Regions from separate parts of the Thauera sp. AutoDN2 genome, predicted to be linked through region 2. Evidence: predicted binding sites of a transcription regulator. Region 2 holds the regulator's gene; each other region holds the start of a gene.
What was found. The regulator sigma-54, encoded in region 2, starts transcription at its own class of promoters, with help from an activator protein. The targets are predictions, from matches to a motif close to TGGCACGCTTNCTGCTNA.
Positions count from the first base shown of each region.

Region 1: a site for sigma-54 is predicted at 2,100-2,117, ahead of fliE (flagellar hook-basal body complex protein FliE). Genes of this name have one in related genera too.
Region 3: a site for sigma-54 is predicted at 1,898-1,915, ahead of ACPT9U_RS14525 (hydrogenase small subunit). Genes of this name have one in related genera too.

Region 1 covers NZ_JBNCAR010000008.1:12,145-15,413, forward strand. Annotated here, with positions in the region: gene ACPT9U_RS06675 (flagellar brake protein) at 126-911, shown strand; gene ACPT9U_RS06680 (flagellar brake protein) at 923-1,699, shown strand; gene fliE (flagellar hook-basal body complex protein FliE) at 1,733-2,056, opposite strand; gene ACPT9U_RS06690 (sigma-54-dependent transcriptional regulator) at 2,222-3,269, opposite strand, start outside.
Region 2 covers NZ_JBNCAR010000004.1:174,033-177,301, reverse strand. Annotated here, with positions in the region: gene recX (recombination regulator RecX) at 1-214, shown strand, start outside; gene lptB (LPS export ABC transporter ATP-binding protein) at 201-923, shown strand; gene ACPT9U_RS04395 (RNA polymerase factor sigma-54) at 945-2,402, shown strand; gene hpf (ribosome hibernation-promoting factor, HPF/YfiA family) at 2,420-2,743, shown strand; gene ptsN (PTS IIA-like nitrogen regulatory protein PtsN) at 2,884-3,269, shown strand, end outside.
Region 3 covers NZ_JBNCAR010000031.1:30,779-34,047, reverse strand. Annotated here, with positions in the region: gene ribH (6,7-dimethyl-8-ribityllumazine synthase) at 1-103, shown strand, start outside; gene nusB (transcription antitermination factor NusB) at 100-597, shown strand; gene ACPT9U_RS14530 (META domain-containing protein) at 712-1,701, opposite strand; gene ACPT9U_RS14525 (hydrogenase small subunit) at 1,968-3,128, shown strand; gene hybA (hydrogenase 2 operon protein HybA) at 3,130-3,269, shown strand, end outside.

The DNA.
Region 1 (3,269 bases), on a different contig from region 2:
GGCGCAGCGACCGGCCGCAGGCGGGTTTATCGTGATATAACGAAGCCGGAACCGTAACGCGCCGGAACACGCGGGAACGAGCGTTTGGAAAGAAAGCGGGTACGCCCTACAACACTCTGCACAAGATGCACATCGAACAGGAAGATACCCGCGTCGAGCTGGTCTACGGTGAAGACGAAGCAAAATACCTGCTGCGCGACCCCGTCGAAATCAAGGCACTTTTTCGTGCGCTGCTCGCCAGCCGAGGGCTGGTCAGCGCACGCATGGTCCCCGGCGGGCAGAGTTTCATCACGGCCCTGATCGAGGCCGACGAGCAGCACGGCATCCTGCTCGATGCCAGCACAGATCCTCTACAGAACGACCGCATTGCCCAATCCGAGGCACTCGACTGCGTCACGCAGCTTGACCGCGTGCGGATCCAGTTCCTCGTTCGCCGCCCAGTGCGGGTAGTCGAGGAAGGCAAGCCCGGCTTTCGCGCGCCCTTCCCCAACACCGTGCTGCGCCTGCAGCGCCGCGAGTTCTACCGTCTGCAGACCCCTTCATCCTCGTCCCCGCGCCGCGTGGTGTGCAGGCTGCCCCTGCCGCTGGGCGACGGAACGATACGCGAGGTGGAACTGAACATCCTCGACATCAGCCGCGGCGGTCTCGCGATCGCCGTGCCGCCCGGTGGCGTCACGCTGGAACAGGGGGCCGCGTTCGAGGAGTGCACGCTCCTGTTGCCCGACAACCCACCGATCAGCGCACGACTGATCGTGCGCAACCTCTTCCGCATCACCCGCATGAACGGCGTCGAATTGCTGCGGATCGGCTGCGCCTTCGCCAATCTCTCGCGCGGCGCAGGCGACGCCATCCAGCGCTACGTCCTGCGCATGGAACGAGAGCGCAACGCGCGCGAGCGGGGGCTGACTTGACATCCGAGACCATGGAAGAAGAGAAAAAGACCTTCACCCCCGTTCCACCCATGCAGGACGCGGGATTCGAGCGCTACATCCTGCGCGGTCGGGGACAGATCCTGCAGGTGATGAAGGAACTGATCGACAACCGCTGCCTGATGTCGGCCTACATTCGCGGCGGGGTCTCCTACGTAAGCGCGGTGCTCAAGGTCATGCCCGATGACGAGGCGATCCTGATCGACGTGAGCCCGGACGCGGAAATTCACGCCAAGGCACTCGAGGCCGAGCAGATCCTGTGCACCACGCAGATCAACCGCATCCGCATCCAGTTCACCGCGACGGGCATCCGCAAAGTGGTCGACGAAGGCCGCCCAGCCCTGCGTGCGAGGCTCCCGACCGAGGTGCTGCGCCTGCAACGCCGCGACTTCTTCCGCCTGCAGGTGCCCATTGCGCACAACGTCACGCTGACGATTCCGCCAGCGGAAGGGGCCGAGCAGGCCCCCAGCGAGACACGCGTCGTCGACATCAGCGGCACCGGGATCGCGGTGCAGGTTCCGGCAGACCTGCGCGAGCTCACCATCGGGGAGGTCTTGCACGGTTGTACGCTGCGCCTGACGGACCGCGAGCCGCTGCCGGTCGACCTGGAGGTGCGCAACATCAACCGCCAGCTCCGGCCCAACGGCACCGAGCAGCTACGTATCGGCCTGCGGTTCGAATCGTTGCCGCGCAGTGCGGATACGCGCATCCAGCGCTACATCTTCAACGTCGAGCGCGAGATCAACGCGCGCACGCGCGGCGGCTTCTGAAGAACGGCGCAGCGATCGCTGCGCCGACGCCGGTTACACCGGCATGTTCATGATGTCCTGGTAGGCCGTGACCAGCCGGTTGCGAACCTGGACCATCTGCTGGAAGGACAGGCTGGCTTTCTGCAGATTGACCATCACGTCCTGCAGGTTCACGTTGGGGTCGCCTGCGGAGAAGTTCTCGGCCATCGCCCGTGCCTCGCCCTGCGCGGCGCTGACATCCTTGAGTGCGTTGCCAAGCACGTCGGCAAAGTTAACGCCCCCGGCGGGCGCGTCGGCGGGCGATGCGGCCTTGCCTTGTGCAGCCTGCGATACCGAGCGCAGGTCGCTCAGCATCTGGTCGATTCCACGGGTATCCATGTGCGTTCCCCAGCCTCAGGGTGTTTGGTGACGTCAGTGTAGCAGAGCAAGCGGCATGCCAAGCATTGGCGTGGTCGCAGCGCACCCTACCCGCGACCGCCGCGCCTTCGGGTGCCGCACCCGCGGGCAAGCCCGTTTCCACAGAGAAGCTCTAGGGGGCCCGGGTCAGCAGTCATGGCCCTCCTCACGGTACTGCTGCAGCTTGTAGCGCAGCGTACGCTCTGAAATCCCAAGCTTTTCAACGGTTTTCTTGCGCGAGCCGCCCAGCGCGCGCAACGTCGAGAGGATGTGTTCGCGCTCCAAGTCCTTCATGTTCGCCGGGCGCTGGGCCACTGCCTCGTGGGGGCTGGAAGCAGGAAGCGGGCCCGCCGCTGGCGGTAGCGGGGCGGCGTGCACGGGCGCGGCAGCCGGCGGCGGCGTGAGTGGGGGCGTGAGTGGGGGCGTGAGTGGGGGCGTGAGTGGGGGCGTGAGTGGGGGCGTGACTGGAGACGTGAATGCAGACAGATAAGCGGCAGAACTTGCCGGTGCAGCGGCAGGTGTTGCCGCCTCCGGATTCCAGTGCGGCAGGCACAGCCGCACAGTCTCTGCGTTCACCTCGTCGCCCGCCGTGAGGATGAGCACGCGGTGCATGGTGTTCTCGAGCTCCCGCACGTTGCCTGGCCAGCCGTAGCGCGCAAGCAGCACCTCGGCTTCGGGCGAGAAGCGCACCTGGCGCTTGAGCCGGGCGGCATGGCGCGCAAGGAAATGCCGCGCGAGCGGGACGATGTCGCCGGGGCGCTCGCGCAGCGCGGGAATCGCGATCGGGAACACATTGAGCCGGTAGTAGAGGTCTTCGCGGAAGCGTCCGGCGGCGACCTCGGCCGGCATGTCGCGGTTGCTGGTGGCGAGCACACGGATGTCCAGCGCCACCGGCTTCTTGCCGCCCACGCGCTCGACCTCGCGCTCCTGCAGCACGCGCAGCAGCTTGGCCTGCAGGCCGAGCGGCATCTCGGAGATCTCGTCGAGCAGGATGGTGCCGCCCTGCGCCTGTTCGAACTTGCCCGGCTGCGCCGCCTGCGCGCCAGTGAAGGCGCCCTTCTCATAGCCGAACAGCGTGGCTTCGAGCAGGTTCTCGGGGATGGCCGCGCAGTTGATGGCGACGAAGGCCTTGCCGGCGCGCGGCGAATGTTCGTGGATGTAGCGCGCGAACACTTCCTTGCCGGTGCCCGACTCG
Region 2 (3,269 bases):
CGGAATCGACCGTGATCTGATCGACGCTGCGCTCGCGACGGAGTGCGTAGAATCGGAGCTCGACCGTGCTCGCAGCGTGCTGCGCGGCCGATTTTCCACGCCGCCCACCGAGACCCGTGAATGGGCCCGCCAGGCGCGCTTCCTGCAAACCCGGGGTTTTGCACCCGAACTGATCCGCAAGCTGCTGAAAGAGCCCCACGATGAGTCTGCTTAAGGTCGCAGGACTGCAAAAGCGCTACAAGGCGCGCACCGTGGTGCACGACGTTGGCTTCGAGGTCGGCTCGGGCGAGGTGGTCGGCCTGCTCGGACCCAACGGCGCAGGCAAGACCACCTGCTTCTACATGATCGTCGGCCTCGTGCGCGCAGACGGCGGGCAGATCACCCTGGACGGGAAGGATCTGACCCATCTGCCGATCCACGCCCGCGCACGCCTGGGCCTTTCCTACCTGCCGCAGGAGATGAGCGTCTTCCGCAAACTCACCGTGGCCGAGAACATCCAGGCGGTGCTCGAGTTGCAGGGGCTGGACAAGCGCAATGTCAGCGAGCGGCTCGAAGAGCTGCTGATCGAACTCGGCATCCACCACCTGCGCGACAGCACCGCGATCTCGCTGTCGGGCGGCGAGCGCCGCCGCTGCGAGATCGCCCGTGCGCTGGCCACCGATCCGCGCCTGATCCTGCTCGACGAACCCTTCGCCGGCGTGGACCCGATCGCGGTCATCGACATCCAGAAGATCATCCGCTTCCTGAAGGAGCGCGGCATCGGCGTGCTGATCACCGACCACAACGTACGCGAGACGCTCGGTATCTGCGATCGCGCCTACATCATCAGCGAAGGCCGTGTGCTCGCCAGTGGCGCACCGACCGAGATCATCGAGAACGAGCAGGTGCGCCAGGTCTACCTTGGCGAGCACTTCCGGCTCTGACTGCGCGCCCCTCCTCACGCCATGAAGCCCAGTCTCCAGCTCAAGCTCTCGCAGCACCTCACACTGACGCCGCAACTGCAGCAGTCGATCAAGCTGCTGCAGCTATCGACGATCGAGCTGAATCAGGAGATCGAGCGCTTCCTGCTGGACAACCCGATGCTCGAGCGCGAGGAGGGCGAAGGCGAGTTCCTGCCCGCCGCCGCAAGCACGCCCAGCGAACAATCCCACCAGGAAGCGCCGCAGGGCGAAGGCCCCGCCGAGTCCGGCAGCGAGGCCCTGCAGCATGAAGGCGGAGAGGGCAGCAGCGAGGATGAAGGCATCGACTGGTCCAGCGTGGGCACCGGGGCCTCCAGCCGCAGCGAGGACGATGAGGACGTCGATTATCAAGAGTTTCAGGCCGCCGGCATCTCGCTGCGCGACCACCTCGATCAGCAGATCGCCCTGTCGCCGCTGTCGGATCACGACCGCGCGCTGGTGCGATTCATCGTCGAGGCGCTGGACGATGACGGCTATCTGCACCAGCCGCTTGAGGAACTACTCGAACTGCTGCCGCCCGAATCGGGCATCGAACTCGAAGACCTGAGCATTGCCCTGCACCATGTGCAGAACCTCGAACCAGCGGGCATCGGCGCGCGCTCGCCGCAGGAATGTCTCGCGCTGCAGTTGCGCACACTGCCCGACTGCGCGACGCGAGCACTCGCCCTCGAGGTCGCCACCAAGCACCTGGAACTGCTCGCCGAACGCAACTTCGCCAAACTGAAGAAGCTCACTGGCTCGGACGACGAATCGCTGCGCGCGGCGCACGCACTGATCTGCAGCCTCGACCCGCACCCCGGCTCGCGCTATTCCACCAGCGAGACACGCTATGTGCTGCCCGACGTGGTCGTACGCAAGGTGCGCGGGCGCTGGTCGGTCAGTCTCAACCAGGACGCCATGCCGCGCCTGCGCATCAACCGCCTGTACGCCAGCCTGCTGCAGCAGAACCGCGGCCAGGGCGGCGGACTGGGCGGCCAGTTGCAGGAGGCACGCTGGCTGATCCGCAACGTGCAGCAACGCTTCGACACCATCCTCCGCGTTTCCCAGGCCATCGTTGACCAGCAGCGGCAGTTCTTCGATCATGGCCCTGTGGCCATGCGCCCGCTCACGCTGCGGGAGATCGCCGACCAGCTTGAACTGCACGAGTCGACCATTTCGCGCGTGACCACGCAAAAGTACATGGCGACACCGCGCGGCGTGTTCGAGCTCAAGTATTTCTTCGGCAGTCATGTCGCCACCGACACCGGTGGGGCGGCCTCTTCCACGGCGATTCGCGCGCTGATTCGCCAGTTGGTGGAAGCCGAAGACAGCAAGAAGCCGCTGTCCGACGCCAAGATTGCCGAGATTCTAGGCCAGCAGGGTATCGTGGTCGCACGGCGCACCATCGCCAAGTATCGCGAATCCCTCAATATCCCGCCGGTCAGCATGCGCAAATCCATCTGACAACCACAGGAGTCACCATGAATCTCAACATCACCGGGCATCATGTCGAAGTTACCCCGGCCATCCGCGACTACGTCACCTCCAAGCTCGATCGCGTCATCCGCCACTTCGACAACGTCACCAGCGTTGCGGTAATCCTCTCCGTCGAGAAGCTCAAGCAGAAGGCCGAAGTGACCCTGCACGTGCGCGGCAAGGACATCTTCGTTGAAAGCGACGATGCCGACCTGTACGCCGCCATCGACTCGATGACCGACAAGCTCGACCGCCAGGTGCAGAAATACAAGCAGAAGATGGCCGAGCACAACCACGAGTCGCTGAAGCACCAGACCCCCGAGGACTGAGCCTTTCGTTACAGCCCCATGACCGGGGCGCGGTTGTGGTTATAATGCGCGCGTTTTGACGACGCCTGCGGCGCCCGCCCCGGAACGACAGTCGCCCCGGCGACCTGGAAGACCGGGGCGTCGTGTTTGCACACCTGCGAATGAGCCTGATATCCCAACTCCTGCCACTTTCCAATGTGGTGGTCGACCTCGACGCCAGCAGCAAGAAGCGCGTCTTCGAGCAGGCCGGCCTGCTTTTCGAGAACAACCAGGGCATCGGTCGCAGCACCGTTTTCGACAGCCTGTTCACCCGCGAACGCCTGGGCTCCACCGGCCTCGGGCAAGGCATCGCGATCCCGCACGGCCGCATCAAGGGCCTCAAGGATGCAGCGGGCGCCTTCCTGCGCCTGGCCACACCAGTCCAGTTCGATGCGCCGGACGGCCGCCCGGTCAGCATGCTGTTCGTACTGCTCGTGCCCGAACAGGCCAACGAGACACACCTGCAGTTGCTCTCCGAACTTGCGCAGATGTTCAGCGATCGCGCATT
Region 3 (3,269 bases), on a different contig from region 2:
CACCGAAGACGACGACCAGGCCATCGCCCGCATGCATGAGAAAGGCGCCGATTGCGCCCGCACGGCGGTCGAGATGGCGAATCTGCTGAAGGTGATCCGATGAGCGAAATGAACGATCCGCAGGCAGAGGGCGCCGGCGCCCCCAACCCGACGAGCAAGATGGCTCGCCGCCGCGCGCGCGAACTCGCGCTGCAGGGCGTGTATCAATGGCTGCTGTCGGGCAACACGGCGAGCACGGTCCAACGTCACCTGGAATCGGAAACCGAGAACCTCGACAAAATCGACCGTGAGCTGTTCGTCAGCCTGCTGCGCGGCGCAACCGGTAGCGCCGACGAGCTGCGCGACTGCTTCACGCCGCTGCTGTCGCGCCCGGTCGCGGAGCTCTCGCCGATCGAGCACGCCATCCTGCTGCTCGGCACCCACGAACTGCGCCACAACATCGACACGCCGTACCGCGTGGTGATCAACGAGGCCATCGAACTCGCCAAGGGCTACGGCGGCACCGACGGGCACAAGTTCGTCAATGGCGTGCTCGACAAGCTCGCCGCACGCCTGCGCCCGGAAGAGGTGGAGGCGGCACGCCAGGCACGCCGCTGATTGCAGCAGGCTTTGCCGTGGGCGCAGGCGCGCCCGCGAGAATGGCGCCTGGTCTTGCCACCTTCGCGGGCAAGCCTGCCCCCACACGCAGTTGCTCCCGCGAGCGCAGTGTCCTCAGCGCCGCCTCGCCTGCATCCGCACCCGCCCGCCGGCCAGCAGGCGCAGCGTGCCATCCGCCGCAATGGCAAAACCGTCGACCTGCCCGGCGGCCTGCATGAAGCGATGCTCCTCATCCATCGCACGCGGTTCGCACGCCATCTTCGTCGCACCCAGCGGCGACAGTCGCAGCCCTTCGCCCGACAAGGCGTATTCGCCGAAATAGCGGTTGCACGCGGCGAGGCCGGACAGGCGCCCCTCGGCACCAAAGCCAATCGTCATGCGCGCGGGTTCGGCCACGGGCTGACCGTCGAGCTCGACCACTTCCCAGGGCTCGCCCTGCAGCAGCGCCGCAGGGTCGCCACCGCAACCCTGGAGCACCCGGTCCTGCCAGCGCACTTCCACCCTGTTCGGGTGCGGCATGCCGCTCATACCGTCCTCGCAGTAGCGGTCGAACACCAGCGCGCTGAGCGCCCCACCGGCGGACATCGCCTCGTAGCTGCGCAGGCCCTCGCCGTCGACGACGAGGGGGCTGGGCGCGAACACGTGCGTATCGCCCTGATCGAGCAGCAGCGACAGCCCGTCGGCGCGCACATCCAGCCGCCAGGCCGGTTCATTGCCCACCGCGCGGAACAAAGGCTTCTCCACCGCCAGGCCGCAGCCGGGCTGAGGCGCGCCGTCCAGTTCAAGCATCGCCGCATCACCCTTGACCCAGATCCAGGTGCGATCGTCATCGACCGACACCATCCTCGCACCCGACGCAGTGCGCTCGGGCCGCAACGTCCAGCTCCGCCCCTCCACCGTAAGCGTGGCCAGTTCTCCGAAGTGGCGCAGCGTCACCGTCCGCTCGCCGCAGCGGAAGCGCATCGGCGCCTGCGGATCGAGCAGTGCGACGGCAGCACGCTCCGCAGCCCCCTCCACGGCCGGGCGTGACGCGCTGAAAAGGCCGCAGCCAGAGAGAGCGGAGGCGGCGAGCAGGACAAGCGCCTGGCGAAGCAGTGCGGGCATGGATCAGTTCCAGAAACGGTTGATGGTTCGGGATTCTAGAATTCGCGCGCCACGGAGGCCAGGCGAACGCGCCCTGCCCGCAGGTGAAAAGAAACTGATCGTTTCTGCACGCAGATGAGCGCAGCGCGTCCACCCCCTTTGCAGCCTCGCAGGCTGCAGGCGTTGCCGCCTGGGGTTTCAGGGCCATGCGGCACGCTGGCACGCTTCTTGATCTCCCTTACCCGATCTTGCGGCAAACGCCGCTTCTCGAACGCGAGGGGAGACACATGCTTACAGCACCTACGACAAGCGCCACCGAGCCCGGGCGTCCGATCGAATCACGCCTCGAAATGAGCCGGCGCAGCTTCCTGCAGTTCTGTGCCACGCTCGCCACCACGCTCGGCCTGCCCAAGGGCGCCGAGGCTGCGGTCGCGAAGGCCATGGAAGCCGCCGAGCGCCCGTCGGTGATCTGGCTGCACTTCCAGGAGTGCACCGGCTGTACCGAATCCATGCTGCGCGCCGAGCACCCCACGCTCGAAAAGCTGATCCTCGACGTGATCTCGCTCGACTACCACGAGACCCTGTTCGCCGCGGCAGGCCATCAGGTCGAGGCGGCGCGCAAGGCGGCAATGGAACGCCACAAGGGCAAGTACCTGCTGGTCGTCGAGGGCGCCATCCCCACCCGCGATGGTGGTGTGTATTGCAAGGTAGGCAACCAGACCGCGATCGAACTCACGCGCGAATGCGCGCAGGACGCCGCGGCAGTGATCGCGATCGGCTCCTGTGCCTCCTGGGGCGGCATGCCGGCGACCGACCCCAACCCCACCGGCGCGGTGGGGGTGAACAAAATCATCGACAAGCCGGTGGTGAGCATTCCCGGCTGCCCGCCCAACCCCTACAACTTCCTCGCCACCGTCGTTCACTTCCTCACCTTCGGCGCCCTGCCGCCGGTAGACGCGCAGGGCCGCCCGCTGTTCGCCTACTCGCGCCTGGTGCACGAGAACTGCGAGCGCCGCGCGCACTACGACGCCGGCCGCTTCGCGATGGAATTCGGCGACGACGGGCACCGCAAGGGCTACTGCCTGTACAAGCTCGGCTGCAAGGGGCCGGAAACCTATGCCAACTGCCCCACCGTGATGTTCGGCGACGCCGGCGCCGGCACCTGGCCGGTCGGCTGCGGACACCCCTGCATCGGCTGTACCGAGGAAGGCGTCGGCTTCACCAAGCCGATCCACATGCTCGCCAAGGTCAAGAACGTAGAGCCGCCCGCGCTCTACCCCGGCATCCACGAATCCCAGGGCCAGGGCGCCACACTCGGCTCGGCCGCCGTGCTGGCCGCCGTCGCAGGGGCTGCGGCCGGCGCAGGCGCGGTGCTGGCCCGCAACCTCGGCAAGCAGCACGCCGCCAGCGAGGCCGCCGCCAAGCCGACCGAACGCGAGGGCGCCTGACATGAACGGCCGGCGCGATTTCTTCCGCCTCGCCCTTGCCGGCGGCGCGGCGGCGGCGGGGGCTGCCGCCAGTCCTTCGGTACAGGCCCGGGGCAATGCAGAGATCTCCCCCGATGCAATCGGACTGCTGTTCGACTCCAC